DNA from 2 places in the Kribbella sp. NPDC051587 genome. Region 2 is predicted to be linked to the other one. Evidence: riboswitches for the same ligand, from Rfam matches in the RefSeq annotation. Region 2 holds a riboswitch; the other holds the start of a gene.

Region 1 (15,549 bases), on a different contig from region 2:
GGAAGCACCTTTAACGACCGGTCGACCGTCGAGCGGTACAGGTAGTCGACGCGGGTCGGCACCGAGCAGTCCGGCCCGGTCGCCGGACCGAGCTTGACCTTCGCGAGCGTGACGAAGCCGGCCGTCCCGCAGATGTACGGCGTCTCGTGCGGCCCGGCCAGCATCGGGCCGGAGCGCGGGTAGTTCGTCAGGCCGAGCCGAGCCTCGCCCGCGGTCACCGTGTTCCTTCCGATGACCAGACCCCGGACCAGACCGACCAGTCGGCCAGCGGTCCGGGTGAAGGCGTCGGTGACGTCACGACCGTTGAGCTCGACGGTGACGTTCTCGAGGTTACGACCGGTGATGCCGATCAGCGCATTACCGTCGCTGACGAAGTCGGGCCGCGGCGTCGACAGCACCTCGATCCGAACGCCGTACGCAGCACTCGCCGGCGCGACAAGCAACGCGGTGAGCACCGCGAAGACAAGCGCGACGAGGGCGGCCGGACGCTTCATGGCAGGAAGTTGACCACAGCGCCCGGGCCATCGGAAGGGTTGTTACCAGATCGATCAGGCTCCGGTGGTGCCGTCGAGTTGTTCGCGGAGCAGGTCGGCGTGGCCGCAGTGGCGGGCGTACTCGCCGACCAGGTGGATGTAGATCATCCGGAGCGTCGACTCCGTGCCGCCGAACTCGAAGCGCTCGTCGAACGATCGGCCGGCCGCCGCTTCGTCGGACAGCTTCCACTCCGCGATCAGACTCTGGTACGCCGATTCCGCGTCCGCCGGATCGATGATCTCGAAGTCGGCGTCCTTGCCGAACTCGGGCGCGAACAGCGGCTCGGCCTTCTCACCGGCCGCGAAGTGGATCCGGAACCAGATCCGCTCGACCTTGGTCAGGTGCCGGATCAGGCCGAGCAGCGACAGGTTCGACGGCGGCGACGGCCGGCTGGCGAGCTGCTCGGCGGTCAGACCGGCGCACTTGTGCAGCAGCGTGGTCCGGTAGAAGTCCAGATAACCGCGCAGCAGCTCGGTTTCCGGTGCCGTCAACGAGCCTTCGGGCCGCTCAACCACGGGTGCGGTCCACGCCGCGATGTCGTTCATCCCGCCATCCAACACGTCGTACCGGACGACCGCGAATCGATTACGGGTTGACCGGCGGCGCCCAGCCCGGCCGAGGGATCAGACAGAACGGATGACCGGCCGGATCCGCGTAGACCGCGCCGCTCAGATGCCGAGCCCCCAGGGCAATGACGGCCGCCCCGGCCGCGTCGACGTCGTCCACCATGACGTCGAGGTGCATCTGCTGTGGCTGGGCAGGATCGGGCCAGCGCGGCGGGCTGTGATCCGCCGCACGCTGGAAGGCGAGCCCGGAGGTCCGGTCGTTGTCCGCCACGACCACCCAGTCGTCACTGCGGTAGGTGATCGGTTTGCCGAGCACCGCGGCGTAGAACTCGGCCAGCCGCAATGGATCCGGGCAGTCAATAGCGAGGTGGTGCAGTCGTCCGATCACGCCTCATCCCTCCGTGTCGTCCCACGATGTGTTTGTCGATCTCACTGATCGAGATTGGGGCTGGCGCGTTCGTGGCCCGTTCGTTACCGTTCTCGGCAGGTCATGAGCGCCAGCGTCAAGCCCCGGCTCGCTGGCCGGCAACCCTCCTCCGCGGTGGGGTGCCCCGGGTGAAGACCAGGCCGTGCGGATACGCCGTTCGGCAAGTGCGGACTTCCCGGGAGCGAAGCCATGTCGATCCTCTCCATCCTCGAGCCGGCCAGCAGCACCACCCCCCGTGCGGCGGTCACCCGGCTCAGCACCGGCACCATCCCCGCCACCGTCGGCTCGGACCTGCTGGTCCCGCTGGCCGACGGCCGCGTGACGGACTACGCCAACTTCGACCACGGTGCGAGCGCGCCGTGTCTGGAGTCGGTGCGGGCCAGCGTCGAGGCGGCCCTGCCGTCGTACGCGTCGGTCCACCGTGGCAACGGCTACGCCTCCCGCATCACCACCCAGTGGTACGAGCGGGCGCGCGCCGAGGTGCACAGCTTCGTCGGCGCCCGTGCGGACGACCAGGTGATCTTCACCCGCCAGACCACCGATGCGCTCAACCTGCTCGCGCACGCCGTACCGGCCGACGCGACCGTGATCGTCTTCGAGTCCGAGCACCACGCCGCGCTGCTGCCCTGGGGCGAGGAGCGTACCGTCCGGCTGGCTGCCCCGGCCTCGGCCGGTGAGGCTGTGACGGCCGTCGCCAACGCACTGCGGACCGCTCCGGAGGGACCGCGCCTGGTCGTCGTCACCGGCGCCTCGAACGTGACCGGTGAGATCTTCCCGATCGCCGAGCTCGCCGCCGTCGCCAAGGCACACGGCGCCCGGATCTGCCTGGACGCCGCGCAACTCGCGCCGCACCGCATCGTCGACATCGCCGACCTGGACGTCGACTGGGTCGCGCTCTCCGGTCACAAGCTCTACGCGCCGTACGGCGCCGGTGCGCTGATCGGCCGCGCTGACTGGCTCGACGCCGCCGACCCCTACCTGTACGGCGGCGGCGCGACCACCTCGGTCACCGGCGACGGCGTGGTCTGGGCGACCGGTCCGTCCCGCCACGAGGGCGGCTCCCCCAACGTGATCGGCGCGATCGCCCTGGCCTCGGCCTGCGCGACGATCAGCCGCAACCGCGACGCGATCGAGCAGCACGAGCGCAGCCTGCTCGCCCGGCTCCGCACCGGACTGGCGCAGATCGCCGACGTCACGACGTACTCGATCTTCGGCGCCGAGGCCGACCGTGTCGGCACGGTCTGCTTCACGATCAAGGGTCTGAGCTCCACGCTCGTCTCCGCCGCTCTCAGCGCGGAGTACGGCATCGGAGTCCGCGACGGCAAGTTCTGCGCGCACCCGCTGGTCGGCCACCTGCTCGCCGACGCACCCGAGCACGGTACGGCGGTCCGCGCCAGCCTTGGTCTCGGCACGACCCGCGAGCACGTCGACCGGCTCGTCGGCGCAGTGCGCACCCTGGCCACCAACGGGCTGCGCGCGGAGTACGAGGACACCGACCACGGCTGTCAGCCGGCCGATGACCCCCGTGACCTCCACGCACCCCGCATCTGGTGACACAGCAGTCCTAGAGCTCCTACTGCTCAGGAGTCTTGAGTCCTACATGGTGAGCAGCGAACGCCAGTAGGTCCGCCCACTCCGCTGCGATCATCGCGGCGGGTTTGCCGAAGCCGTGACCGGTGTTGACCTCCACTCGGGTCAAGACGGGTTCGGCCGCGGACTGGGCATGCTGCAACGCAGCGATGAACTTGTGACTGTGCAACGGGACGACCCGGTCATCGTGGTCACCGGTGACCACCAGCGTGGCCGGGTACGCCGTACCGTCCTGCACTCGATGCAGTGGCGAGTAGGCCAGCAGGTCCTCGAACTGCTCCGGGTTGTCCGGATGCCCGAAGTCGGAGGCCCACGCGGCACCCACCGTGAAGAGGTGGAACCGCAGCATGTCCAGTACGCCGACTCCCGGCAGCGCGACCTTGAACAGGTCCGGCCGCTGCGTCATGGCCGCGCCGACGAGCAGTCCGCCGTTGCTGCGACCGTGGATGGCCAGCTGCGCCGGAGTGGTCACGCCGGTGTCCCGCAGGTGCTCCGCGACCGCGATGAAGTCGTCGAATACCTGCTGCTTGTTCTTGAGCCGCCCGGCGTCGTGCCAGGCGCTCCCGTACTCACCGCCGCCGCGGAGGTTGGCGATCGCCAGCACTCCCCCGGCCGCGAGCCACGCCGGCCAGCCGGGCTTGTAGTCGGCCAGGATCGAGATGCGGAAGCCGCCGTACCCGTAGAGGAGTGCTGGGCGCGGTGCGCTGAAGTCGAGGTCAGAGCGAGTGATCAGGAAGTACGGGACGTCGCCGGCCACCTGGCGCGTGACGATCACCGACGGCGACTCGTAACCACCAGAGCCACGGACGAGTTCGGGCAGCGCTCGCACTGCGCCGGTCGACGCCGAGACGACGTACGAGACCGTCGGGTCGGTAGTGGTCGACAAACCGATGAAGAGCTCGTCGTGCTTGGTACTGCCGTTCAGAGCAAGCACACCACCACCCTGTACGTCGACCACCTGCGCACCGGAGCCATCGAGCGCGTAGAGGGTCAGCACGGGCTGGGCGTCGACCAGCGTGATGGTCGCCAGCCCTGACGCCGTACCGCGGACAGCCTGCAGCGTGTCGGGCCCCTCGGGGATGAGGTCCGTGAAGGTGCCATCCAGCGACGCGAGCACCACCCGGCCACGGGACGCATCGCGGTCGGTCTGCAGCACCAACTGGTCACCGGACATCCGGATGAAGAAGATCTCGTCGACGAGCTCGTCCACCACCTTGATCGGCTCACCGAGACCGTCAGAGGTGATCGGGTAGACCCACAGCCGCGACGCGGGGTCGGTGCCGGCGTTGATGTGCACAACGACGTACCGGTCGTCGTCGGACACCTCCGGGCTGATGAACAGCCGGTCGTCCTCGGGGAACGCCAGGACCAGTTCGTCGTCGGACTGCGGCGTACCGACGCGGTGCAGCTTCAGCTGCCCACCAGAAAGCGTCTTCGTCTCGGTGCCCTCACTGCGCCCACTCGTCGGGTAGTGCAGATACAGGTACGACGAACCGTCGGGCAGCCACGTGGCCTCGCAGAACTTCGCCTCGGTCACCACGTCGTCCACCGGATCCCCAGTGGCGATGTCGAGCAGCCGGAACGTCGTCCAGTCGCTACCGCTCTCGTTGATGCCGTAGGCAAAGTACTTGCCGTCCGGGCTCACAGTGAACGTGCCCAGTGAGTCGGTGCCGTCCTCGGACAGGGTGTTCGGGTCGATCAGGACCCGGCCGCTGTCCAGCAGTTCCTCGAGGGACTCTGCGACGTACACGACATCCTGAGCCTGAGTGCCGTCGTTGCGGCCGACGAAGTACCAGCCGCTCTTCTTGGCCGGCACTCCGGCCCGCGGCCGGGCCAGGATCGCGGACAGCGTGGTCTGGAACCACTCTCGCTCCGGATAGCCGGTCAGCTCGGCCTGAGTGAACGCGTTCTGCCGGTTCACCCAGTCCTGGGTCTCGGCGGAGTCAGGGTCTTCCAGCCAACGGTAGGGGTCGGCGATCGCGTGCCCATGCAGCGTTTCGACCACATCGTCGCGGCGGGTGTCCGGAGCAGTCATGCACCAAACCTACGTCGTACCCAGGGCCTCCGGTGGGCGGCATCCCGCACAGGCGCCGGAGGCCACTGGGTACGACAGGGCCCTTAGTGGCGGGCCGGATTGATGTCCTTGGTCCACAGGACCTTGCCGAACAGGTCCCGTAGTGACGCGGTGAACACGCCCGTGTGCGGATCGATCTCGACATGGCCGAAGAACTGGTTGCCACCGCTCGGCGGCTGGTTCGGGAAGTCGGCCGCCTTGACGAACTCCGCCTTCGGTCCGAACGTCGGGTCCAGCGCGTTCGGGCCGAACGTACCTGCGTTCACCGGACCGGCCACGAGCTCCCAGAAGGGGTCGAAGTCGGTGAAGGCGGCCCGCGACGGGTCGTAGTGGTGTGCAGCGCAGTAGTGCACGTCCGCGGTCAGCCAGACCGCGTTGCGCACCTTGCGCTTCTTGAACTGGCTCAGCACCCACGCGATCTCGTGCTCGCGGCCACCGGGTGCACCGGCGACGCCGTTCGCGACCGCCTCGATCAGCGGGCCGTCCGGCACCAGCAGTCCGAGCGGCATGTCGCTGGCGATCACCTTCCAGGTGGCCTTGGACGCGGCCGCCTCGCGGACCAGCCACTCGGCCTGCTCGGCGCCGAGCATCGCCACCGGTCCGACCGTGTCCGGTGTCGGGTTGGCGCCACGGTAGGTGCGCATGTCGAGGCAGAAGACATCGAGCAGCGGACCGTAGCTGACCTTGCGGTAGATGCGGTTCCGGCCCGCGGTGTGCACCATCGGCAGGTACTCGAGGAACGCTTGCCGGGCTCGGGCCGCCAGGACGTCGACCCGCCGCTCGGTGTAGCGCACGTCATCGAGGATCTCGCCCGGGTACCAGTTGTTCAGCGTCTCGTGGTCGTCCCACTGGCTGACGATCGGTACGTCGGCGTACAGGTCCCGCACGTTGTGGTCGAGCAGGTTGTACTTGTAGCGGCCGCGGTACTCGGCCAGCGTCTCGGCGACCTTGGAGACCTCCTCGGTCACCACGTTCTTCCAGACCGTGCCGTCCGGGATCGCCACCGAGGCCGCGATCGGCCCGTCGGCGTAGATGTTGTCGCCGGAGTGCAGGAAGAAGTCCGGCCGGGTCTCGTGCATGGCCTTGTACGCGATCATGCCGCCGAGGTCCGGGTTGATGCCGTAGCCCTGACCGGCGGTGTCCCCGGTCCAGACGAACGACAGGCCGCGATTGCATCCCGGCGTACTGAAGGTGCCCTCGAGCGACTCACCGCGGCGGCCGTAGGCGTCCTCGAACGCGATCCGGTAGTCGTAGCGCTGCCCGGGCCGCAGGCCCCGCAGCAGCACCTGCGCGGTGTAATCCTGGTCCGGTCCGGTGATCGGCCCGTGCAGGCGGACGGCGCGGTCGAAGCGGCCGTGGCTCGTCAGGTCGACAACCATCCGGGCCTTGCGATCGGTGCGCGACCAGACCACGGCAGAGTTCGCTGACACATCGCCCGACATGATCCCGGACGGCAGTGCGGGCCGGTCCCGCCGTACGACGTTGGGGGCCGCAGCGGCGACGCCTGGCACAGCCAGGGAAGCACCGGCGGCAGTGGATGCAGCCAAGAGTTGGCGGCGACTCAATTTCATACGGCAAGCCTGATCCGGCCGGATGGCCTCCGCGTGAACTGGCGGTGATCGGTTGGCGCGGCGCGGGACTCGCCTTGCGAAGGGTTGCCTTACGTGGTTCCGTTGGGGCCAACAGCCACAGTTGTGGCGCTGCCCAGGACCTGGTGGCGCATCGACACGATGTACTACCGGACCGGGGTGTCTCCTTTTGTCACAGCTCGTCGCGGACAGTAATCCGCAACAGCGCTTCACGAACCTCTACACCGATCTCGCTCGCACAGTCCGCGAACTAGGCCTGTTGCGCCGGCGGCAGGGCTACTACTGGGTCCGCATCGCCGCGGTCCTGGTGGCCTTCGCCGGGGTCTGGGTGGGGGTCGGACTGCTCGGCAACTCGTGGTTCCAGCTCCTGATGGCCGGCGCCTTCGCGCTCGTGCTGACCCAGGTCGCGTTCCTCAGCCACGACAGCTCGCACCGGCAGATCTTCGAGTCGGCCAAGTGGAACGACTGGACCGCGCGGCTGCTGGCCGGCGGCCTGATCGGGATCAGCTCCGCCTGGTGGAAGTCGAAGCACAGCCGGCACCACGCCGCGCCGAACCAGCTGAACCGCGACCCCGACCTCGACATCGGCGTGATCGCGTTCACCCCGGACCAGGCCGCGAAGCGCACCGGCTTCCAGGCCTGGCTGACCGCGCGCCAGGGCTGGCTGTTCTTCCCGCTGCTGACGCTCGAAGGCCTGAGCCTGTACGTCTCGAGCGTGGGACACGTGTTCCGCCGGGGCGCGAGCAAGATCGAGCGGGTCGAAGGCGCCCTCGTGCTGAGCCGGATCGGCATCTACCTCGGTCTGCTGTTCTTCCTGCTCCCGCCGGGTAAGGCCTTCGCCTTCCTCGGCTTGCAGCTCGCCGTCTTCGGCGTCTGCCTGGGCGGCTCGTTCGCACCGAACCACAAGGGCATGCCGCTGGTCCCGGCGTCCATGAAGGTCGACTTCCTGCGCCGCCAGGTGCTGATGTCGCGCAACATCCGCGGCGGGCTGTTCACCGACTGGGCGATGGGCGGGCTCAACTACCAGATCGAGCACCACCTGTTCCCGAGCATGCCGCGGCCGACGCTGCGCAAGGTGCAGCCGATCGTCCGCGAGTACTGCGCACTGCACGGGGTGAACTACACCGAGGTGTCCTTGGTGGCGTCGTACAAGATTGTCGTGGACTATCTGAACAACGTGGGGCTCCGGGCACGCGATCCGTTCCAGTGCCCGCTGGCCACGGCCTACCGAGGGTAGGCACCAACCTTTGCCCGCCCGACCACGCTGGTCTACCTGAGCGCACACGGAGTGTCATGAGCGATCTCGATCCTGGGCGTGTGCGCCCTCAGCAGCAGTACGCCAGTCTGTACACGGACCTGCTCCGGACCGTGCAGGAGCTCGGGCTGCTCCGCCGGCGCCGTGGCTACTACTACACGCGGCTGAGCCTCGTCGGCGTAGCGCTGGTGGGTGTAGCCGCCGGCGTCCTCGTGCTGGGTGACTCGTGGTTCCAGCTGGTGATGGCCGCAGTTCTGGCGCTGGTGCTCGTGCAGGTGGCGTTTCTGAGCCATGACAGCGCGCACCGGCAGATCTTCGCCTCACCCGCGCACAACGATTTGACGGCTCGGGTGCTGTCCGGCGGCGTGCTGGGGATGAGCGTCAGCTGGTGGCGGACAAAGCACAACCGCCACCACGGTGCACCGAACCAGGTGGACAAGGATCCGGACGTGCAGATGAAGGTGCTCGCCTTCTCGCCGGACGACGTCGTACGACGCAAGCCGCTCGGCAAGTGGCTCGCTGCGCGGCAGGGGTGGTTCTTCTTCCCGTTGCTGATGCTGGAGGGCGTCGCACTGCACGTGTCGAGCATCCGGCACCTGATGCGGCGAGACGCGAGCCGCATGGAGCGCATCGACCTCGCAGTGGTGCTCACCCGGCTCACGGTGTACGTCGGCGCGGTGTACCTGCTGTTGCCGGTGGAGAAGGCCACTGCCTTCCTGGGATTGCAGCTGGCGATCTTCGGCCTGTTCCTGGGTGCTGCGTTCGCACCGAACCACAAGGGCATGCCACTCGTGCCGGCCGGGATGAAGCTCGACTTCCTGCGCCGCCAGGTGCTGACCTCGCGCAACATCCGCGGCGGCGTCCTGACCGACTTCGCCATGGGCGGCCTCAACTACCAGATCGAGCACCACCTCTTCCCCAGCATGCCCCGGCCGACCCTGCGCCGCGTGCGGCCGATCGTCCGCGAGTACTGCGAACTGCACGGCGTCGACTACGCCGAGGTCGGTCTGTTCTCGTCGTACCGGATCGTCATCGGCTACCTGAACAACGTCGGGCTGCGGGCCCGCGACCCGTTCCAATGCCCGTTGGCGGCCTCACTGCGTGGTTAAGTGGCCCTATGGGGTTGCTGTGTGCGCTTGCTGCTGCGGTGGCCTATGGACTGGCGTCGGTGCTGCAAGCCGCGGCCGCGCGGAGTACTCCGGATGAGAGTGCGCGCGGCGTCCTCCGCGTAGTCGGGCAGTGGCGGTTCCTGGTCGGCATCGCGATGGACCTGCTCGGCTTCGGACTTCAGATGGTCGCCCTGCAGTCGCTGCCGTTGTTCGTGGTGCAGGCAGCGCTCGCAGCGAGCCTCGCGGTGACCGCAGTGGCGGCACGGGTGCTCGGCGTACGGCTTGGCACGAAGGAGTGGTCAGCGGTCGCCGCCGTCTGCACTGGGCTTGCGCTGCTGGGGATGTCGGCCGGCAGCGAAGGCAGTACGCCGGTCAGCCACGGGTTCCGGTTGTCGTTGATCGGGGCAACGATCGTCCTCGGCCTCGCCGGACTCGCGACGAGCCGTGCACCGCAGCGGCTGCGCGCTCCCCTGCTCGGCCTGGTCGCAGGACTCGCGTTCGGCGTGGTCGCGATCTCAGGCCGGATCATCACCGACTTCCACCCACTCAAGCTGCTCGCCGAGCCCGCCCTCTACACCGCGGTCGTGAGCGGCGCACTCGCCATGTACTTCTACGCCTCAGCCCTACAGCGCGGAGGCGTCACGATGGCAACAGCCATGCTCGTCGTCGGCGAGACCGTGTTCCCCGCACTGGTCGGACTGATCGCGCTCGGCGACCACTCTCGACCCGGGTACGGCGTCGTCGCGGTCGGCGGTTTCCTCGTCGCAGTCACCGCCGCAGTCGTCCTGGCCCGGTACGGCGAGATTACGACGCCGGCGGAATCTCTCCCGAGCCACGAATCGTCAGCTTGACGGGCACCCGAACGGTCCGGCCCGGCCGGTGCGGTTCGGGAAGCCGCTCGGTCATCAGCTGAATCGCCGTACGGGCCATGACGTCAGCCGACTGAGCAACCGCGGTGAGACCCGGCTTGAGCAGGTCGCCGAGGGCCAGGTCGTCGAAGGAGACGAGCGCGACCTGATCACGCCGACCGGCGAGACCGCGCAGAACCTCGGCGGTCGTCATGTTGTTGGCCGACAGCAACGCCGTGGCCGGCTCCGGCCGGTCCAGTACGGCGGACAGTGTGATGCCGATGCCCTCCGTGGTGGGCTCGGACAGGTGCACGAGGTCTTCGTCGACGTCGATGCGGTGCCGGGCCATCGCGGCCCGGTAGGCGACCACGCGCTCGCGGGCGGTGAAGATCCGCTCGTCGTCACCGAGGTAGGCGATCCGGCGATGGCCCTGGCGGACCAGGTGGTCGATCGCCTGATCGATACCGCCCGCGTTGTCGGCCAGTACGGCGTCCGCCTCGATCCCGTGCGCGGGGCGGTCGATGGTGACGACCGCCATCCCCGCGTCGACGTGCGGCGCCAGGTACTCCTGGGTCTCCCCGATCGGCGCCATGATCAGCGCGTCCGGACGGCGCGCCACGAACTCGAGACAGACGTCGCGCTCGCGCTCGGGGTCCTCGTCGGTCAGACCGATCATCACCACGGAGCCCGACGAGCGGGCCCACAGCTCGACCGCGCGGCCGAGCGAGGCGAAGAACGGGTCACCGATGTCGCGGATGACGACCGCGATCGTGCCGGTCTTGCCGCGGCGCAGCATCCGGGCCGACTCGTTCGGCGTGTAGTTCAGATCCTTGATCGCGGCCTGGACCTTGGCGGTCAGCTCGGGGCTGACGTTCGGCTCCTCGTTGACCACGCGCGACACCGTCTTCAGTGCCACCCCGGCCCGGGCCGCGACCTCCTTCATCGTGGGCCGGCGCTGGCCCGTTCCGTTCACACCGTTGAGGCTCATCGCCGGCTCACTCTCTGCTCTGTCCTAGCTCTGCACGACGACCGGGATGATCATCGGGCGGCGGCGGTGGGTGTCGCTGACCCACTTGCCGACGACCCGGCGGATCACCTGCTGCAGCTGGTACATGTCGTCCACGCCGCCACCGATCGCCTTCTCGATCTCCGCCTCGATCTTCGGCTTGAGGGTGTCGAAGACGGTGTCGTCCTCGGCGAACCCGCGTGCCTGGATCTCCGGTCCGGCGGTCAGCTTCCCGGTGACGGAGTCCATCACGGCGATCACCGAGATGAACCCCTCGTCGCCGAGAATCCGCCGGTCCTTCAGCGAGGTCTCGGTGATGTCGCCGACCGTGGAGCCGTCCACGAAGACGTAACCGCACTCGACCTTGCCGGCCACCACGGCCTTGCGGTCGATCAGGTCGACCACCACACCGTCCTCGACGACGACCACGTTCTCGCGCGGTACGCCGGTCTGGATGGCCAGCTCGGCGTTCGCGTGCAGGTGCCGGATCTCGCCGTGCACCGGCATCACGTTGCGCGGCTTGACGATGTTGTAGCAGTAGAGCAGCTCGCCCGCACTCGCGTGACCCGAGACGTGCACCAGGGCGTTGCCCTTGTGGATCACGTTCGCGCCGTGCCGGGTCAGCCCGTTGATCACCCGGTAGACCGAGTTCTCGTTGCCGGGAATCAGCGACGACGCCAGTACGACGGTGTCGCCGGGCTGGATCTGGACGACGTGGTGGTCGTTGGCCGCGATCCGGGACAGCGCCGACATCGGCTCGCCCTGGGACCCGGTGGAGACCAGCACGACCTGCTCGGGCGGGTAGTTCTCCAGCTCGCGCATGTCGATCAGGGTGTCACCGGGCACGGTCAGGAAGCCCAGGTCGCGGGCGACCGCCATGTTGCGCACCATCGAGCGGCCGACGTACGCGACCTTGCGGCGGTGCTTCACGGCGGCGTCCATGACCTGCTGGACGCGGTGCACGTGCGAGGCGAAACAGGCCACGATGATGCGCTGGTTCTTCGCCTTGGTGAAGACGCCGTCCAGCACCGGCGCGATGTCGCGCTCGTGCGTGGTGAAGCCGGGCACCTCGGAGTTGGTGGAGTCGACGCAGAACAGGTCGACCCCCTCCTCGCCGAGCCGCGCGAACGCGTTCAGGTCGGTGATCCGGCCGTCCAGCGGCAGCTGGTCCATCTTGAAGTCACCGGTGTGCAGCACCATGCCGGCCGGCGTCCGGATCGCCACCGCGAGCGCGTCCGGGATCGAGTGGTTGACCGCGACGAACTCGCAGACGAACGGGCCGATCTGCAGCTTCTCGCCCTCGACCACGGTCTGCTGCGGCACGTTGCGGTGCCGGTGCTCCTTCAGCTTGCCCTCGAGCAGCGCGAGCGTGAGCTGCGACCCGATGACCGGGATGTCGCCGCGCTCGCGCAGCAGGTAGGGCAACCCGCCGATGTGGTCCTCGTGGCCGTGCGTCAGGACGACCGCCACGACGTCGTTCAGCCGGTCCCGGATCGGCTGGAAGTCCGGCAGGATCAGGTCCACGCCGGGCTGGTTCTCGTCCGGGAACAGCACACCGCAGTCGACGATCAGCAGCTTGCCGTCGTACTCGAACACGGTCATGTTGCGGCCTACTTCACCGAGGCCGCCGAGCGGGATGACCCGCAAAGCGCCCGGAGCCAGCGGTCCGGGCGCGGAGAGATCGGGATGGGGATGGCTCATGCAATCAGTCCTGCCTGTTTCAAGTCGGTGGTGAGCCGGTCCACTTGTGCGGGCGTCGCCTCGATCAGCGGCGACCGCAGGGTCGCGTGCTCGAGGACGCCGGCCAGTTTGAGTGCGGCCTTCACCATGATGGCGCCCTGGGTAATGGTCATAATCGTTTCGACAGCGGGCACCAGCCGTCGATCAATCTCTTGTGCGCCTGCGAGGTCGCCGGCCACCACGGCGTCGATCAGCTGCCGGTACTCCGGGCTGGCGACATGGCCGACCACGCTCGCGATCCCGACGGCACCGATCGCCAGCATGGCGAGGTTCAGCTCGTCGGCACCGCAGTAGTAGAACAGATCGGTGTTCGCCAGCACCTTGGTGGTCGCGGCGAGGTCACCCTTGGCGTCCTTCACCGCGACGATCCGCGGGTGCTCGGCGAGCGCGATCAGCGTCTCGGTCCTGATCTCCACCCCGGCCCGGCCGGGGATGTCGTAGAGCAGGTTCGGCAGGCCGGTCGCGTCGGCGACCTGGGCGAAGTGCTGACGCAGACCCTCCTGCGGCGGCTTGTTGTAGTACGGCGTGACGACCAGCAGCCCGTCGGCACCGGCGGCCTCGGCCTGCCGGGCGAGCTCGATGGTGTGCGCCGTGTCGTTGGTACCGACGCCGGCGACGAGCTTGACCCGGTCGCCGAGCGCCTCGCGGACGGCGCGGATCAGGTCGGTCTTCTCCTGGTCCGAGGTGGTCGGCGATTCGCCGGTCGTCCCATTGAGGATCAGGGCGTCGTTCCCGCCGTCGGCGAGATGGATGGCCACCTTCTGGGCGGCGGCGAGATCCAGGGATCCGTCCGCACGGAAAGGCGTGACCATAGCCGTCGTCAGGCGGCCGAAGGGCAGCGCCGGTGCGGCGAGATGTTCTGGCGAGGGCATGGTGCTCAGATTACCGTCCCGACGCCCTGAAGAAATGAGTAGGCCTGGTGGCTGTCCGCTCGGGGGTCCGGGCAGCCACCAGGCTCACTCGTCCTATCGGGCTGGCCCAGGGAGTCGTTACACGTTCCACGAAAAAAGTCCGGAAAAAATTCTGTGAACACTTTGCGTAGCGCTCCCATCACTGAATGTAGACAAAACGAACGGAAAGACGCCTGGCAGCAGCAGTACGCCGGCCACCAGCAACGCCGGTACGACGATCAGCCGCTCGACCCAGCTGTTCGTACTGAACCGAAGAAGCCGGGGCAGCCGGATCTCGTACCAGGTCTCACCCCGGATCGGGAGTGGCCAAAGCCACGGACAGCCCGAGCGGGTCAGGCTGTCCCCCAGACAGTGCGTGAACATGCCGAGGCCGACCGCCACCCCGATCCAGCCGCCGATCCCGGACAAGCCCGCCTGGAGGTAGTCAGCAGGCGTCGTACCGGGAAGCGCCGTACCGAAGACCGAGTAGGCCGTGGCCGCGAGGGTGGCGATCAGGATCCAGTCGCCGAGCACGTGGGCCGCGAGCAGCAGACCCGTGACGGCGACGGCCAGGACTGCCCACTTGCCGTGGTCCCCCAGGCTCCCGGCCAGGAAGCCGAGCCCGATCGCGGCCGCGAGGGTGTGCGTGGCATGGCGATGCTTGCCGGTGCTGTCCTCATCGCGCGGTCCCTTGGTGAGTTTGTAGAGCACACCGGAGAAGGTCCGGATCCCGCTGGAGATCAGTCCGGTGACCGGTCCGAGCACGCGCGAAGCGCTCCCGCCCGGGTGATCCAGGTCCGGGACCAACGCGTAGCCCGCTGTGGCGGCCGCGAACGGCACCACCTCGGCCACCGAGGTCAACCCGATCATCGGCGCCACCGCCAGGCCCAGAACCCACCCCGACAACGCATGCGACCGCCCCATCATGGTGCGCCTCACTCCCCTCCAGCTGCCCCCATCCTCTCAATCCAGCCTCATCAGTCACAACAGCCACACCCATCACCGACGTTTTGCATAATCATTCAGAGGCATGCATACTCTTCCTATGTCCAAGGTGCTTACGTCGTTGCCGGTTGGTGAGCGGGTCGGGATCGCGTTCTCGGGAGGTCTCGACACGTCCGTCGCGGTCGCGTGGATGCGCGACAAGGGAGCGGTGCCCTGCACGTACACCGCCGATCTCGGTCAGGCCGACGAGCCCGACATCGCGTCGGTCCCGGGGCGGGCGACGGCGTACGGCGCCGAACTCACCCGGCTCGTGGACTGCCGCGCCGCGATGGTCGAGGAGGGGCTGGCCGCGCTCACGTGCGGCGCCTTCCACATCCGGTCCGGCGGGCGCACCTACTTCAACACCACTCCGATTGGCCGGGCGGTGACCGGCACGCTGCTGGTCCGGGCGATGCTCGAGGACAACGTTCAGATCTGGGGCGACGGTTCGACCTTCAAGGGCAACGACATCGAGCGGTTCTACCGCTACGGGCTGCTGACCAACCCGAACCTGCGGATCTACAAGCCCTGGCTGGACGCCGACTTCGTCACCGAGCTCGGCGGCCGCAAGGAGATGAGCGAGTGGCTGGTCGCCCACCACCTGCCGTACCGCGACAGCACCGAGAAGGCGTACTCGACCGACGCGAACATCTGGGGCGCGACGCACGAGGCGAAGACGCTCGAGCACCTGGACACCGGGATCGAGACGGTCGACCCGATCATGGGCGTGAAGTTCTGGGACCCCTCGGTCGAGATCGCCACCGAGGACGTCAGCATCGGCTTCGTCCAGGGCCGGCCGGTGACGATCAACGGCAAGGAGTTCGGCTCCGCGGTCGACCTGGTCCTGGAGGCCAACGCGGTCGGCGGCCGGCACGGGCTGGGCATGTCCGACCAGATCGAGAACCGGATCATCGAGGCCAAGAGCCGCGGCATCTAC
Region 2 (15,549 bases):
GAGCCGGAAGCGAGAGGTGGTCGACCAGAGTGGCGCCACAGCGGCTGAGGAGCTCCAGTGCCTGCTCGGTGACCCGGTCCAGGCCGATCGAGTACCCCCACAGCGGACCACGCGGTACGCCGATGCGGACGTCGCTGAGGTCGTCACCGCGACAGTGCTCGGTGTAGTCGGTCCCGCCACCTGTGAGCACGGTGAGCAGGGCCGCGGACTGCATGACCGTCTTGGTCATCGGACCGGCGGTGTCCTGCGAGTGGGAGATCGGAATGATGCCCTGCTGCGGGATGAGACCCACTGTGGGCTTCAGGCCGACGATGCCGCTCAGAGCGGCCGGACAGACGATCGAGCCGTTGGTCTCGGTGCCGATGGCGAAATCGGCGAGTCCGGCGGCCACTGCGACTCCGGAGCCGCTGGAGGAGCCGCCCGGAGAGCGGTTGAGTGCATACGGGTTCCGGGTGAGGCCGCCGTACGCGCTCCAACCGGAGGAGGACGCGGAGCCGCGGAAGTTCGCCCACTCGCTGAGGTTGGTCTTGCCGAGGACCACACAGCCCGCTGCGCGCAGCCGCTGGATCAGGGGCGCGTCCTCTGGGGGCGGTGGTTGCTCAGCGAGCGCCAGTGAGCCGGCGGTGGTCGCCAGGCCGGCGGTGTCGATGTTGTCCTTCACCAGGATCGGGACGCCATGCAGCGGACCGCGGACGCGACCTTGGTCACGCTCCGTGTCGAGTCGGACGGCATCGGTGAGAGCGGCGGCGTTGGGCGTGCAGATGGCGTTGACCAGCGGGTCCACCTCACGGCTCCTGGCCTGCAGCTCTTCCACCAGCGCCTGGCTGGAAACAGTTGAGCTCACCCTCTGATCCTGCCAGAGTTGCCCCTGCCCGGCCGCCCGCGTACGACACGCTCCGTGTCGTTCCACCGGTGAATGACATTGCTGTTGTTCGGCACGTAGAGTGGAACGCGGACGGACGATCACCGACCGCACAGGAGTCAGCAGCAGATGGACAGCGCCAACGCCAGCTCTTCCGAGCCCGCCGAAGCCGCGCCAGTGGTTGCCGGGCTTTCCGAGCGTGATGGACAGATCCTCGCCTTCGAGCGGCACTGGTGGAAGTACGCCGGCGCCAAGGAGCAGGCGATCCGGGACCAGTTCCAGATGTCCGCGACGCGGTACTACCAGGTTCTGAACGCGCTGATCGACCGGCCCGAAGCCCTGATGCACGACCCGCTGCTGGTGAAGCGCCTGCGCCGCTTGCGCGCCGCCCGCCAACGCGCCCGCTCCGCACGTCGACTGGGTATCGAGGTCTGACGATGTCCCGCCCCAAGGGCGACAAGGGCCAGGTGCTCTCGTCCCTGGTCGCTGTGGTTGCCGTCGTCGCCATTGTCGGTGGCCTGCTGGTCCTGTTCGGTACGCGCGGCCATGAGAGCAGCGCGGACGAGCCGAAGACGACCAGTACGCCGAAGCCGTCCGCCAAGCCGTCTGGTGGGCCGTCGACGATCATCGCCAGCGTGCCGCCGCGCAAGCCGACTACTGCGCCGACCAGTGCGCCTACGACGACGGTGCCGCCCACCACTGAGCCGCCGGTGACACAGCCGCCGGCCACCCACCCGACGACGATTCCGACCGCTGAGCGGCCTGCTGCCGAGGTGTACAACAACACCCCGCGCAAGGGGCTGGCCGACCAAGTGGCCGGGCGGGCGCGACAGGCGGGCTGGACGGTGTCCGGTGTGGACAACTGGCATGGCAAGGTCGTGGAGAGCACGGTCTACTACCCACCAGGCATGGTGCAGGCGGCCAACCAGCTGGCCCGCGACCTGGGCGTCGGCCGGACCAAGCCGGCCCTGGACAACATGAAGATGGATCGCCTGACCGTGATCCTGACCTCGGACTACACCGGATGAGTACGCCGGTCATCCAGACCGACCTCGGTCACAGCGGCTGGCAGGCGATCGTCGCCGATCCGGCCAGCGCGGTGATCGCCTCCGATTTCGACGGCACCCTGTCCCCGCTGGTCGAGGACCCGGCCCGCGCCCGTCCCGCTGACGGCGCACTCGACGCACTGGCCCGGCTGGCGCGTTCGGTGCGTCAGGTGGCCATCGTGACCGGCCGCCCGGCCCTGGTCGCCACGGAGCTCACTGGCGTCACCGGACATCCCGGGCTCGGTGGACTCGTCGTACTGGGTCACTACGGCCTGGAGCAATGGGAAGCGTCCACTGGCAAGATCACCAGCGACCCGGTTCCGGCCGGCGTCGCAGTGGCGCGTCAGCGGCTCCCCGAGCTGCTGAGCGTCGCTGGTGTGCCAGACGCCTTCGTGGAGGACAAAGAGAGCTCTCTGGCCGTCCACACGCGTCGGCTGGCCGATCCGGCCGGTGCACTCGAGCGACTCCGTACGCCGCTCGCCGAGCTGGCCGACGAGACCGAGCTGCGCCTGGAGCCGGGCAACCTCGTTCTGGAGCTCCGCCCGCCCGGAATCGACAAGGGCGTCGCCCTCCGCCGCCTGCTCGAGTCGACGGGCGCACGGTCGATCCTCTACGCCGGTGACGACCTCGGCGACCTGGCGGCCTTCCGAGCGGTCGACGAACACCGCAAGACCGGTCTGAACGCCGTACTGGTCGCTACTCGTTCCTCTGGCGCGGCTGAGCTGATCGCAGCCGCCGACATCGTCGTCGACGACCCGACCGGCGTCGTCACCGTCCTCACGGCCCTTTCGGACGCGATCGCAGCCCGCTGAACGCCTGCGTCACCGTCCGGCCGATCGGCTGCACCGGCCGCTCGACGTACCCACCGTCCTTCAGGCTGGCCATCCGCTCGAACGGATTCCGCGACGCCGGACACCCGGTGAGCAACCACGAGAAGACGACGCCGACGACGTACAAGGGCAACATCGGCAACCCCAGCAAGCAGAAGTACTGCCACGAGTGCCGCTCCTCGTGCCTGACCAGCAACTCCCGGTCGAAGTAGCTCACCGGGTGCTTGCTCAGCACCACGTTCCCGATCGTGAACGCCCCGGCCACCGGGAACCCGATCCGGTACCCGTTGGCGAACAACAACCCCCGCGGCCCCCGCCGCACCGAAGCCCGCCCCACCTTCGCCACCAGCAACCCGGCAACCGTCGACAGGTTCACAAAGTTCCCCACCAACTTCACCCACTGCCACCCGGTCATACGCCTCAGTATGAGTTCTGTCGGTGGGGTGGGTAAGACTTGGTGGGTGGGATCGATGGTGCGGGTTTGGCGGGCGGGGCGGGTGGTCGATCCGCACTCGGTCATTGGTGGGTTGCGGAAGGGGCCGGGGGATCCGGCTTATGTGTACGACGGGGTGCGGCGGACTGTTTGGCGGGCTACTCGGACGCCGGAGGGGCCGGTGCTGTTGCGGTTGACGCCGCGGCAGGGGGATGTCGAGGCGGAGGCTTGGGGGCCGGGGGCCGAGTGGGTGTTGGACGGCGTGCCGGAGTTGTTGGGGGAGGCGGATAGTTGGGAGGGGTTCGAGCCGCTGGCTGAGCATCGGGCGCTGGTGGATGCGGCGCATCGGTTTCCGGATGTGCGGGTGCCGCGGACGCGGGCGGTGTTCGAGGCGATGGCGGCGGCGGGGATCGAGCAGGTGGTGACGGGGAAGGAAGCGTTCCGGGCGTGGCGGTTGCTGCTCGGGGAGTACGGCGAGCCTGCGCCGGGGCCGGGTGGGCCGGAGGGGCGGGCGATGATGGTGCCGCCGGCGCCGGAGGAGTGGCGGCTGATTCCGTCGTGGCAGTGGTTGCGTGCCGGGGTTGAGGGTCGGCGGTCGCGGGTGGTGGTGACGGCGGCGACGCGGGCGAAGGCTTTGGAGCGGACGCTCGAGTTGACGGACTCGGCCGAGATCGAGCGGCGGTTGCGGTCGTTGCCGGGGGTCGGGGTGTGGACGGCGGCGGAGGTGCGGCAGCGGGCGCATGGGGACGCGGATGCGTTCTCGTTCGCGGACTATCACGTGTCCCGCAATGTGTCGTATGCGCTGATCGGTGAGGAGTTGGACGACGACGGCTGCGCGGAGCTGATCGAGCCGTACCGCGGCCATCGCTTCCGGGTGCAGCGCCTGCTGGAGATGGCCGGCATCGGTCACCCCCGTTACGGCCCGCGGAAGTCCCTGCCGACCCACACGCCGGGCGCCACCCACCGACTTCGGTGAGAGAGGTGAGTCACGCGGTACGCGGAGGATCTCGCGGAAATGAGATGGCGTCTCGGATGCTGGAAGGTGGAAGGCGCGATCCGGACTCGATTGGGTAACCTCGGGGCAGCTCATCCAGAGGGACTGAGGGAAACGGCCCGTTGAAGTCCCGGCAACCCTCCCCGTCGAGACCCCACCCGGGGTAACTCACGGTGGAACGGTGCCAAATCCGTCCCGCCATCGAGATCCGGTGTTCGCGGGGAAGATGAGAGGGGAACCTCAGCCATGAGCCTGGCCGGATCAACAGTCGCCCACACCATCCGTGAAGGTGCCTTCGGCAACGGAACGCACCTGAGCTGTCGCGCCTGTGGGGCGAAGTCGCCGCTCGGTCCGTTCTACGCCTGTATGGAGTGCTTCGGTCCGCTCGAGGTCGGGTACGAGTACCCGACCATCACCCGCGAACAGATCGAGGCCGGTCCCAAGAACATCTGGCGTTACCAGCCGCTGCTGCCCGTCCCCGTCGACGTGGCCAGCTTCCCGAACACCGAGCCCGGCTACACCCGGCTCATCGACGCGCAGAACCTCGCCCGCGAGCTGGGGCTGCGCAAGCTGTGGGTGAAGGACGACTCCGGCAACCCGACCCACTCCTTCAAGGACCGGGTCGTGGCGACCGCGCTGAGCGCCACCCGCGAGCTGGACATGAAGGTCTTCGCCTGCCCCTCGACCGGCAACCTGGCCAACGCCGTCGCCGCGGCCGCCGCCCGGGCCGGTATCCGCTCGGTCGTCTTCATCCCGAAGGACCTCGAGCGCCCCAAGATCATCACGACGGCCGTGTACGGCGGGACGCTGGTGGCCGTCGACGGTAACTACGACGACGTGAACAAGCTGGCCTCCGAGATCGCCGGTGAGGAGGAGGGCTGGGCGTTCGTCAACGTCAACGTCCGTCCGTACTACTCCGAGGGCTCCAAGACGCTGGCCTTCGAGATCGCCGAGCAGCTCGGCTGGCGGATCCCGCAGCAGGTGGTGATCCCGGTCGCGTCCGGTTCGCAGCTGACCAAGATCGACAAGGGCTTCACCGAGCTCGGCAAGCTGGGTCTGGTCGACGCAGGCGACTACAAGATCTACGGCGCCCAGGCGACCGGCTGCTCGCCGGTGGCGCAGGCGTTCCGCGACGGCCACGACGTGGTGAAGCCGGTCAAGCCGGACACGATCGCGAAGTCGCTCGCCATCGGTAACCCGGCCGACGGTCCCTACGTGCTGGACGTCGCCCGCCGTACCGGTGGTGTGATCGAGGACGTCTCCGACGAGGAAGTGGTCGAGGGCATCCAGTTGCTCGCCCGCACCGAGGGCATCTTCACCGAGACCGCCGGTGGGGTGACTGTCGCGACGCTGAAGAAGCTGATCGCGACCGGTCAGCTCGACCCCGACGCCGAGACGGTGATCATCAACTCCGGCGACGGGCTCAAGACGCTCGACGCCGTGGCCGACCGGGTCGGCCCGAAGGTGACCATCCCCGCGTCGTACGACGCCTTCGTGAAGGCAGGCCTGCAGTGAGCGTCAGTGTCCGAGTCCCGACCATCCTCCGGCCCTACACCCAAGGCGTCTCCGAGGTGTCCGCCGAGGGTGCGACGCTGACCGAGGTGCTGGATTCGCTCGACGCGTCGTACCCGGGGATCAAGTCCCGGGTGCTCGACGAGTCCGGCGAGCTGCGCCGCTTCGTGAACGTGTACGTCGATGACGACGACGTCCGGTTCGCCGAGGGTCTGCAGACCGCGATCAAGGACGGCGGCCAGGTCTCGATCATCCCGGCCGTCGCCGGCGGCTGATCAATCCGGCAGCAGACCGTCCGGAACAGGGACTACCGTCGCCGGTATGGCGACGAAATGGACGATCGGTGGAGACGCAGCCGACCCGCAACTGCTGGCGCGGTTCTGGGCGGCTGCGCTCGACTACGTGATCGAGCCCGGGTTCGACGGCCCGGACGGCGCGGGGATCATCGACCCTTCGGAGGTCGGGCCGGCGATCGGGTTCCTCCGGGTACCGGAGGCGAAGACTGCCAAGAACCGGCTGCACCTCGACATCCGCGTCGCTGGTCCCGGCGAGCGGTCGCCGGAGTCCGCCGTACGGATGCGGGCGAAGGCTGCCGCGCTGGTGGAGCTGGGGGCGACGCAGGTGCGCGAGGACTTCTACGGCGACCAGCTCGGTCACATCGTGATGCTCGACCCCGAAGGCAATGAGTTCTGCGTAGGGTGACGCCATGCGCGCTGTGGTGATTTCCGAGTACGGCGTTGTGCCCGAGGTGCGGGAGGTTGCGGAGCCGGAGGCGGCGGCGGGTTCCGTCGTACTGAAGGTTGAGGCGACCGGGTTGTGCCGGAGTGACTGGCACGGCTGGATGGGGCATGACTCCGACATCGTGTTGCCGCATGTGCCGGGGCACGAGTTGGCGGGGACGATCGCGGCCGTGGGTGCCGGCGTCTCGGGGTGGCAGATCGGCGATCGGGTGACGACGCCGTTCATCTGCGCTTGTGGATCGTGTGCCGAGTGCCTCAGTGGGAATCAGCAGGTGTGCCCGAATCAGTTGCAGCCGGGGTTCAACTACTGGGGCTCGTTCGCGGAGTACGTCGCGATTCCGTATGCGCAGGTCAATCTCGTGCGGCTGCCGGACGAGCTCGACTTCGGTACGGCGGCCGGACTCGGCTGCCGGTTCGCGACGTCGTACCGGGCAGTGCGGCAGGTCGGGAAGGTCGAGGCCGGCGAGACCGTGGTCGTCTTCGGCTGTGGTGGAGTCGGGTTGTCGGCGGTGATGATCGCGGCGGCGGCCGGAGCGCGAGTGGTTGCCGTTGACACCAATCCGGCCGCGCTGGAGCTGGCCCGCCAGTACGGCGCAGTGGAGACGACCTCCGAGGTGGGTGACGTCGGAGCTCATGTCACCTTTGATGCGCTCGGCTCGAACGACCTTGTCCAGCAGGCGTTGCGGGTGCTGCGGCCGCGCGGTCGACACGTGCAGATCGGGCTACTGCCATCCGGCGTACAGCTCGATGTCAGTCGGCTGATCGGCCAAGAACTCCAATGGCTCGGCAGTCACGGCATGCCCGCCCACGCCTACCCCGAGATGCTCGCCCAGGTTGCCCAAGGCAACCTAAACCCGGCGGCCCTCATCACCCGCACCATCACCCTGGACGAAACCCCCGCGGCCCTTGCTGCCCTCAGTAACGGCACCCCCGCCGGCGTCACCATCATCACCCCTTAGAGGCGGATGGCGTAGATGGTTGGGGGTCGGCCGGTTCGGCCGTGTTGCTGGGTGGCGATGGGATCGGCGAGGCCGGCGCGTTCGAGGCGCTTCAACACGCGTCGGGCGGTGCGGAGTTGGACGGCCAGGTGGTCGGCGACGTCTTGGGTGGTGAGGCCGTCGGGGTTCTTGGCGGTGAGTTCGCGCATGCGCGAGAGGGTGACCGGGTTGAGGCCTACGCGACGGGCCAGCAGGGGGAGGCTTTCGGCGCCGCGGGGGATGGCGGGTTGGTCGCCGGAGAGTTCGATGACGATCTCGACGTCGTCGGACATCGACACGACGCCGGCCACGCTGCCGATCGAACCGGCGCGGCCGACCGCGCGTCGCGCCAGGGCTTCGGCTTCTGCGGCAGTGCGGCCGATGCCGAAGCCGACGTACGCCGTGCTGTGGCGGGCTGCGAGGTGGTCGAGCAGTGGCATCCGGGTGAACTGTTCGGTCGCCTGCTCGAGCAGGCCGCGGGTGGTGACGACGAGGTAGCGGCCGTCGGGGAGCAAGGCGAGGCTGCCGCCGAGGGTGATCAGGTCACCGGCCAGGGCGTCGTCGGGTTCGGGGAGCTCGACGATGCCGAGGGCGACCTGGGCGTCGCCGACGTGCTGCCCGCTGGTGGTGAGGACGAGCGCCTGCAGGGTCGAGCGGATCGAGTAGCGCGACGGAACCAGGCGGACTGACGGCATCTCGTTGTCGAGCAGGTGAAATGCCGAACCGAGACAGCTGATCGCGATCTTCGTGTCGTGCTTGTCGCGCGCGCTCCGGTGGAAGGTGACGATGTCGTCGGAGGTCAGGCCGGCCCGGTACGGGAGCACCTGGATCTGGTCGGTCGGCAGCTTGGCCTCGATCAGCGTCTCCAGGACCTCACTGCGCCGCAGGGTGTCGATCGAGAACTGCGTGACGTTGTGGCCGAGCCGCAGCAACTCGACCAACGCGCGCAGGAGGGTCGCGCCGTCGTACGAGACATACATGGCCGGGCGGCCGACGGCGCCGGCCTCGGTGGCGATCGTGTACGGGACGACGCCGGTGAAGAGCAGGGCGTCGACCTTCTCCTGGGACTGCGCGACCAGCTCGACCGTCTCGGTCTCGTGCCGGTAGGACAGCGGCAGCAACGTGGCACCGCTCGGCGGACCGGTCGCGATCACTCGCTGCACGACGTCCTCCGGGCCGACAACGCCGACCACGACCGCCATCAGCACACCCCCATGCCACGCACTGTAATGCAGGGCCAGTCGACCTCTTGACGATCGAAGCAGAGTCTTTTAGTTTCGGTCAAGACCATAATTGCCGGTACGCCGGTGAGTGGTCGGCTGCGGACGAGGTGTGGTGGAGCGATGGAGGGAGCGCGCCACCTCACTTGTCAGCTCTGCAGTGCTTCCAGAGTCGTGATGACCAGTTCGCGTTCAGCGGCAGGCAGCGAGGGGCCGTAGGGGTCGTGCGCGGCCTCCTCCGGGATCAGGCCCTCCCAGACTGCCGCCCAGATCATCCGCTGCACGTAGCCCTCGATCGGTGCGTAGAACGTGGCCGCGGCAAAGCGATCCAGCCGGTCCGACGCGGTCAGGAACGCACTGTGGTCGCCAGCATTCCAAGCCCGCAGTACGGCGACCGACAGCTCGACCTGTGCTGACGCAATCCCTACCAGGGCGGTGTCTGCACCCCACATGAACGACGGCCCGTACATGCGGTCCTCACCGGTGATGAGCAGCTTGCCCGTGTCCCGTCCGGCCCAGATGGCGTCCTGGGTGCCGATTGCCCGGTCCAGCGTCGCTGTCTTGACCCCGAGCATCGCGTCGAGGCTCAGCAGGTCCCTGATGAGCTCTGGCGGGTACGGGTACCCGCCAGCCTCTCCATGCAGGTAGAACCCGACCAGTGGCAGCCCACTCTCCACAGCCACCCGCTCATGCAGCTTTACCGCCTGTGCGTGCCCGTCTGACAGCTCTGCGAGCCCAGCCAGCGGATAGACCATCACTGCGTCCGCTCCGGCGTCTGCAGCCTGCAGAGCCATCGCTACGGTCAGGTCTGCGGCGTCGTCCAGGCTCTGCGGGGACTCTGACCTCGGTACGCCGACTCCGGCCACGATCGGAGCCGCAGTGGCCTGCCGCCAGGTCTCGAGCACCTTGGAGCGGTCCGCCGCGCTCAGGTACAGACCGCGGCCGGTGTGGGCCCACACTGCGACCCCACCGATGTCTTGGCCCGCGATAGCACCGGCGTACGCGGTCAGAGCGTCGTACGCGATGACACCGGAGCTGTCCATCGGCGTGAAGACCGCGGGGAGGACAGTGCCGCGGAGTTGTTCGACGAGCGGGTGCATGAGACCTCTCAGACGTCGTGGCCGAGGCCAGGTCGGGTGGGTACGTCGATCCAGCCCTTGCAGTCGGCAAACACACTCGGAGCCAGTGGGTCTTCCTCAACCAGCAGTGGACCGACCAGGTCGGCCGCGACGGTTGCACCCGGTACGGCGGCCGCCAGGTGGACCGCGGCCAGAGTGGCGACGCCCAGCTCCGGCATCGAGCCTATCTTCACCGCGAGACCCGCGGCCTCGGCCAAGTTCGCGATCTGCAGCGCACGGTGCAGTCCGCCGACCTTGAGGATCTTGATGTTCAGTACGTCGGCCGCACCGCGCCGTACGATCTCCAAGGCATCGTGGAGCGAGTGCATGCTCTCGTCGGCCATCAGACGGACGTCGAGCCGCTCACGCAGGCGCACCATGCCAGCCAGGTCCCAGCGGGGCAGTGGCTGCTCCAGCAGGCTCAGACCGGCCGCAGTCATCTTGGCCAGGTACGGCAGCGCGGTGGTGGCGTCGTACCCTTCGTTGGCGTCCAGGCAGACCTCTGTGTCGGCCGGGATGGCCGCACGGACCGCACGGACCAGTTCGAGGTCCTTGGCGGGGTCATGGCCGCCCTTGAGCTTCAGGTGCGAGAAACCGCGTGCTGAGTACTCAGCCGCCTCAGCAGCCATCTCGTCGAGTGTGCCGAGCCCCACCACCCAGGCGGTCTGCACCCGGGTCCGGATGCTGCCGCCAAGCAGCGCATGCACCGGCCAGCCGCTCAGACGGCCGGCCAGGTCGTACAGGGCGATGTCTAGACCGGACTTGGCCACGTTCTGGCCGCGCAGGACGCCGTCCATCACCACATGCGCACCGGCCCGGTCGAGTGGGTCGCGGCCGATCAGAGCCGGTGCGAGGTGCTCCTCGATCGCGGCGGTGACACCGGCCAGGGTCTCCCCGGTGTACGCCGTCATGGGTGACGTCTCGCCGATCCCGACCACGCCGTCGGCCGTATGGATCTCCACCACCAGGCTGATCAGATCCGTACTGACGCCACTGCTGATCTGGAACGGACGCCGGTACGGCGCGCTCACGACGCGGGTCCGGATCGCGCTGATCGGGGCGGTTCCCGGGCCGGCTGGAACGCCGACCGGATGCGATAGAACAGTCAAGGTCGGCTCCTTAGGGACACCTTCAGGCGGTTAGGGGTCGCATTCCGACACAAAAGGACTTACGGTCAAGACCGTAAATACCCCGAGTGCTCTCTGTCAACGGAAGGTGGCACCCCGATGCGGCTGGGTCTGTATCTCAACCTGTACGGCACCGATGGCGAACGGCCGCAACTGGCTGATGCGGTCGAGCAGGCGCGGCTGGCCGAGCAGGCCGGGTTCGAGTGGGTGGTGCTCGGTGAGCGGCATCTGCACCGGCCCGGGTACCACGAGATTCTCACCTCGCTCACCTGGCTCGCGGCGCACACCTCGCGGATCGGGATCGCCACGGCAGGCATCGTGGCGCCGCTGTACCAGCCCGTCGTACTGGCTGAGACGCTCGCACATCTGGACGTGCTGTCCGGCGGGCGGGTGACGGCCGGCTTCGTGCTCGGGTACCGCCCGGAGGAGTTCGCCCTGTACGGCGTGACCCAGCGCGAGCGGGTCGCGCGGTTCGAGGAGTGCCTCGAGATCGTCACGCGGTTGTGGACCGAGGAGACGGTGACGTACGAGGGCCGGTTCACCAGCATCCAGGACGCCTACCTGTCGCCGCGGCCGGTGCAATCGCCGCGGCCCCGGTTGTGGAACGGCGGCCAGGTGTCCGCCGTACTGGAACGGACCGCGCGGATGTGCGACGGCTGGACGACGTCGTTCAACCAGCCGGACGAGGTGCTCACGGACAAGATCGCCGAATACCTGGGCTACCCGCGGGGCGAAGGCACGCTCGGGGCTGAGGTCATCCTGTGCCGGGAGGGCTACGCGGCCCCGACCTCGCAGGACGCGCGCAAGGCGTTGGAAGAGCCGCTGCGCGACCTGTACGACGCCTACACCGGCTGGAAGCGGACCTCCGCCGACGCCAGCCGCTACACGCAGGGCTGGGACGACATCGTCGATCGCAGCGTGATCGGCTCGTCGGCCGAGTGCGCCGAGCGGATCGCGCACTACGAGGAGATGGGCGCGGACGGGATCATCCTCCGCATCCAGCCGCCGGGGATGTCGCAGGCCGACGCGCTCCGCGCGATCGAGGCCTTCGGCGAGCTGACCTAGGGCTTCCGTGGCCCACGGTAGGGCTGGGTCTGGGAGTACACGAGGTTGGTCGTGGTGCTGCCGAACTCGGTGAGCTCGTTGACGAGCTCTTCGAGGTGCGGCATCGAGGTCGCTGCGACCTTCAGCGTGTAGCAGTCGTCGCCGGTCGTCCGCAGGCACTCGAGGATCTCGCCGCGCTCGGCCATCAGGCGCTTGAGCGGTTCGTGCTTGTTGCCGGGGTACTTCAGCCGGACCACGGCGAGCACGGGATAGCCGACCTTCGCCAGATCCACCTCGGCCCGGTAGCCCGTGACGACCCCGAGCGACTCCAACCGCCGTACCCGCTCGGTGGTGGCCGAGGCGCTCAGGTTGACCCGCCGGCCGAGTTCGCTGAGCGACAGCCGGGCGTCGGCCTGGAGCTCGGCCAGCAGGGCCCAGTCGATCACGTCGAGAGTCTCGGTCATGATGGCAATCTACCGTTGATTCCCCGGTCTCCAGTGGCTTCTGCCGGGAGAAATCTCTTCAACCTGCACCGTTCGCCTGGATAGCCTGAGGGCGTGGAAATCGGCGTCAACGTCCCCAATTTCGGTCCCGGAACCAACCCGGCGCGGCTGCGCGACTGGGCCCAGCTGGTCGAGGGCCTCGGCTACGACCTGCTGATGGTCTCCGACCATGTCGTGATCACTCCCGACGTCGCCGCGCAGTACCCGGCGCCGTTCTACGAGCCGTTCACCACCCTGAGCTGGCTGGCGGGCATCACCTCTCGCGTCCGGCTCGGCACAACGGTCCTGATCGCGGGCTACCGCCATCCGCTACTCGTCGCGCGAATGGCCGCGAACCTCAACCAGCTCAGCGGCGGCCGCCTGGTCCTCGGTGTCGGCGCGGGCTGGGCCAAGCAGGAGTTCGAGGCGCTCGGCTCCTCGCACGCTGACCGCGGCCACGCCACCGACGACCTACTGACCACGTTGCGAACGGCCTGGGCGAACGAGGCCGACTACGGCACCGGCCGAATCCCGTTGTGGGTCGGCGGCCGCAGTACGGCGGCCATGCGGCGTACCGTCCTGCTCGGCGACGCCTGGCACCCGCTCCGCGAGCGCACCGATTGGTTGCGCGCGGCAACAACCCGTCTCCGCGAGATCGCCGACACCGAAGGCCGGCCGGTCCCCGCCTTCGCCCCGCGGATCCTGCTCCGCCTCACCGCCGGGCCGCTACCTGATGAGACCCGGGTTGCCGGTGAGGGCTCGATCGACCAGGTGCGCGCCGATTTCGACGTACTGCGTGAGCTCGGCGCTGAGAGCGTCGTACTGGATCCGTTCCAAGGCGACCCCGCCGAAACCGAACACCCCGAAACCGCCTGGCGAGACCTGGCCACCCTGAAGCAGGAGCTGAACAAATGACCTCCACTGAAACCCACCTCCGCCGAGCCATCGCCCTGGCCGCCGCCGCCCGCGAAGCCGGCAACCCACCCTTCGGCTCCCTCCTCGTAGGCCCCGACGGCCAAGTCCTCGCCGAAGCCCAGAACACCACGATCACCGACGCCGACATCAGCCACCACCCCGAACTGAAGCTCGCCGTCTGGGCCGCCCGCGAACTGAAGGCTGACGTCGCAGCCGCCACCACCATGTACACCAGCTGCCAACCCTGCGAAATGTGCACCGGCGCCCTAGCCCGCTCCGGCCTAGGCAACGTCGTCTACGCGTTGTCGGGCGACCAGCTCAACGGTCTGAAGACCACCGGCAGCTTCCCCGCCGTCCCCCAATCCGGCCCCTCCCTGTACGACGAGGCCCGCGTCCCCATCGACGGCTACTACAACTGACCCCGCCTCTCCGGTGGTCCCGTCCTCGGTGGTCACGTTCAGAAGCAGCCTTGGTGACACGGATGCTGGCCGGGATGCTCTGCCGTGGGACAGGTGGTGTCACCTGAGCGGACACCGCCTGCGGCGGCGACTGTTCTCTTGGCGCCTTCGGCGCGGTCTTCTGTGGTCCCGTCCTCGGTGGTCACGCGAAGGAGCAGCCGTGGTGACGTGGAACCTGCTTGGGATGATCTGCCGTAGGACAGGAGGTGTCGCCCGATCTGGTGCCGGAGCCAGGTCCGGTGAGCGTGACGACCGACTGTGCTGTGTCTATACGTCCTGTCCTTGTGCAGTTCTGCAGGGCGTTAGGAAGGCTGAGGTTCTCCCTCGCCGGTGAGGCCGTCGATGGATTCTCTGATCAGATCGGCGTGGCCGGTGTGGCGGGCGTACTCCTCGATCAGGTCAACGAGGATGTAGCGCAGGCTCGGCGACCTGCCGTCGGTGCTCTTCCACCGGGCGAGTTGGTCGATGCCGCCTCGGGCAAGCGCTTCGGCGACTGCGGCCCGGGACCGGTCAACGGATGCGCTCCACAGGTCGAGTAGTTGCTCGGGTGAGTCGTCCGCGGCACTTTGCCACTCCCAGTCCGGGGTGGCGTCCCAGTCGACGGTGTCCCATGGCGCTCCGAGTTCACGGTTGTGCAAGCGATGGGTGAAGTACTCGTCCTCGACCAGGGCGAGGTGCTTCAGAAGCCCTCCGAGCGTGACCGTCGACGGTGGGTGCCGACGCTGCAGTCCCGCGGCGTCCAGGCCGCTGCATTTCCAGGCGAAAGTACGACGGTTACGCTCCAGCGCCCCGAGCAAGGTATCGGCCTCGGATCCAGCGACCGGCGGCCCGGTCAGAGCGACATCGGTGTTGTCCATGGAAACGACGCTAAACGACGTTCCGGACGATGTGCGTCCGGAACCAACTCACCGGTGAAGTCCAGCCGTGGATGGTTCATCAAGCACACCCTCAGCTGCGAGGAGCACGCCTTCGCGTACCTTACCTATTAGGCCTATCGGCCGGGCGAGATCATAGATTCCTACACCGACGACTCGTACCTTCTTGCCGAGGTCGACGAGTACGGCTGGTCGGGGGCCGAGTTGCCGAGCATTTTCCGAGACATCTGGACAACGACGTACACAGCTACTTGAACATTCACAGCCTGGGGGCCCTAGTCCTCGCGCGGCCCGATCTGCTGAGACGGGAGCAGAAACTCCGAGCGAAGACCGGGCGGCGCGTAGCGGGAGATCGCCAAGAACCAGCGCACCTCACAGTCATGGATCTCAGTACGCCTGTACACGGGCGTCGGCAAGATCGTTGCCAACCTCAACGGTGGCGAGTTCGTCGGGCCTCTCGTCGCATAGAGACAACGCCAGCATCCTGGCCAGCTGGGGGCGTTTCTTGCGTCGTGGGCCTGAGCGTAGTGCCGCTCGGTGGCCCCGGAATGCGATGTGGGTCTAGAAAGTGAAGGTTTTGCGGATCTCTTCGGCGAGGGCAGGTTCGCTCGTCGCGACGAACATCTGCTTACGTTCCATGGCCTCAGTGATCTCGCTCAAACTGTTGAACCCGTAGTCGAGGTCGATCGGCGCGCCCTCGAGATCGATGGCTGTGCCACCTGCCGCATGCAAGACGTAGTGTCCTGGCAGGAAGTCCCACGCCGCGAACCCCTTCTGGATTTCGATCGTGGCATCGGTAAATCCTGCGGCGACGTGGCACAGGCAGACAGAACCGTGGCCGACTCCGATCCGGCCCTTGCGCTTGCCTTCTGGGCCTTCTTCGCCCAGCGCCTTGAAGAAGTCTTCTTGCCGAGCG

The links. A riboswitch is a leader RNA that binds a small molecule or an ion and turns the genes downstream of it on or off. The one in region 2 is predicted to bind S-adenosylmethionine.
Region 1: another riboswitch for S-adenosylmethionine. It lies ahead of ACIA49_RS32190 (aminotransferase class V-fold PLP-dependent enzyme); the one in region 2 lies ahead of thrC (threonine synthase).

The regions. Positions count from the first base shown of each region.
Region 1 covers NZ_JBITDE010000011.1:263,058-278,606, forward strand. The annotation lists gene ACIA49_RS32175 (DUF6351 family protein) at 1-494, opposite strand, end outside; gene ACIA49_RS32180 (DinB family protein) at 549-1,079, opposite strand; gene ACIA49_RS32185 (VOC family protein) at 1,120-1,488, opposite strand; SAM riboswitch class IV at 1,587-1,700, shown strand; gene ACIA49_RS32190 (aminotransferase class V-fold PLP-dependent enzyme) at 1,717-3,081, shown strand; gene ACIA49_RS32195 (prolyl oligopeptidase family protein) at 3,101-5,152, opposite strand; gene ACIA49_RS32200 (alkaline phosphatase D family protein) at 5,236-6,762, opposite strand; gene ACIA49_RS32205 (fatty acid desaturase family protein) at 6,950-8,017, shown strand; gene ACIA49_RS32210 (fatty acid desaturase family protein) at 8,074-9,144, shown strand; gene ACIA49_RS32215 (hypothetical protein) at 9,153-9,995, shown strand; gene ACIA49_RS32220 (LacI family DNA-binding transcriptional regulator) at 9,949-10,980, opposite strand; gene ACIA49_RS32225 (ribonuclease J) at 11,005-12,699, opposite strand; gene dapA (4-hydroxy-tetrahydrodipicolinate synthase) at 12,696-13,610, opposite strand; gene ACIA49_RS32235 (metal-dependent hydrolase) at 13,728-14,555, opposite strand; gene argG (argininosuccinate synthase) at 14,674-15,549, shown strand, end outside.
Region 2 covers NZ_JBITDE010000009.1:221,469-237,017, forward strand. The annotation lists gene ACIA49_RS29035 (amidase) at 1-844, opposite strand, end outside; gene ACIA49_RS29040 (DUF3263 domain-containing protein) at 992-1,297, shown strand; gene ACIA49_RS29045 (LytR C-terminal domain-containing protein) at 1,300-1,890, shown strand; gene otsB (trehalose-phosphatase) at 1,887-2,720, shown strand; gene ACIA49_RS29055 (hypothetical protein) at 2,686-3,153, opposite strand; gene ACIA49_RS29060 (DNA-3-methyladenine glycosylase family protein) at 3,209-4,147, shown strand; SAM riboswitch class I at 4,255-4,398, shown strand; gene thrC (threonine synthase) at 4,412-5,680, shown strand; gene ACIA49_RS29070 (ubiquitin-like small modifier protein 1) at 5,677-5,952, shown strand; gene ACIA49_RS29075 (VOC family protein) at 5,999-6,379, shown strand; gene ACIA49_RS29080 (alcohol dehydrogenase catalytic domain-containing protein) at 6,384-7,376, shown strand; gene ACIA49_RS29085 (hypothetical protein) at 7,373-8,596, opposite strand; gene ACIA49_RS29090 (dihydrodipicolinate synthase family protein) at 8,764-9,714, opposite strand; gene ACIA49_RS29095 (mandelate racemase/muconate lactonizing enzyme family protein) at 9,723-10,841, opposite strand; gene ACIA49_RS29100 (LLM class flavin-dependent oxidoreductase) at 10,959-11,924, shown strand; gene ACIA49_RS29105 (Lrp/AsnC family transcriptional regulator) at 11,921-12,367, opposite strand; gene ACIA49_RS29110 (TIGR03619 family F420-dependent LLM class oxidoreductase) at 12,461-13,300, shown strand; gene ACIA49_RS29115 (nucleoside deaminase) at 13,297-13,719, shown strand; gene ACIA49_RS29120 (DinB family protein) at 14,061-14,615, opposite strand; gene ACIA49_RS29125 (inositol monophosphatase family protein) at 15,195-15,549, opposite strand, start outside.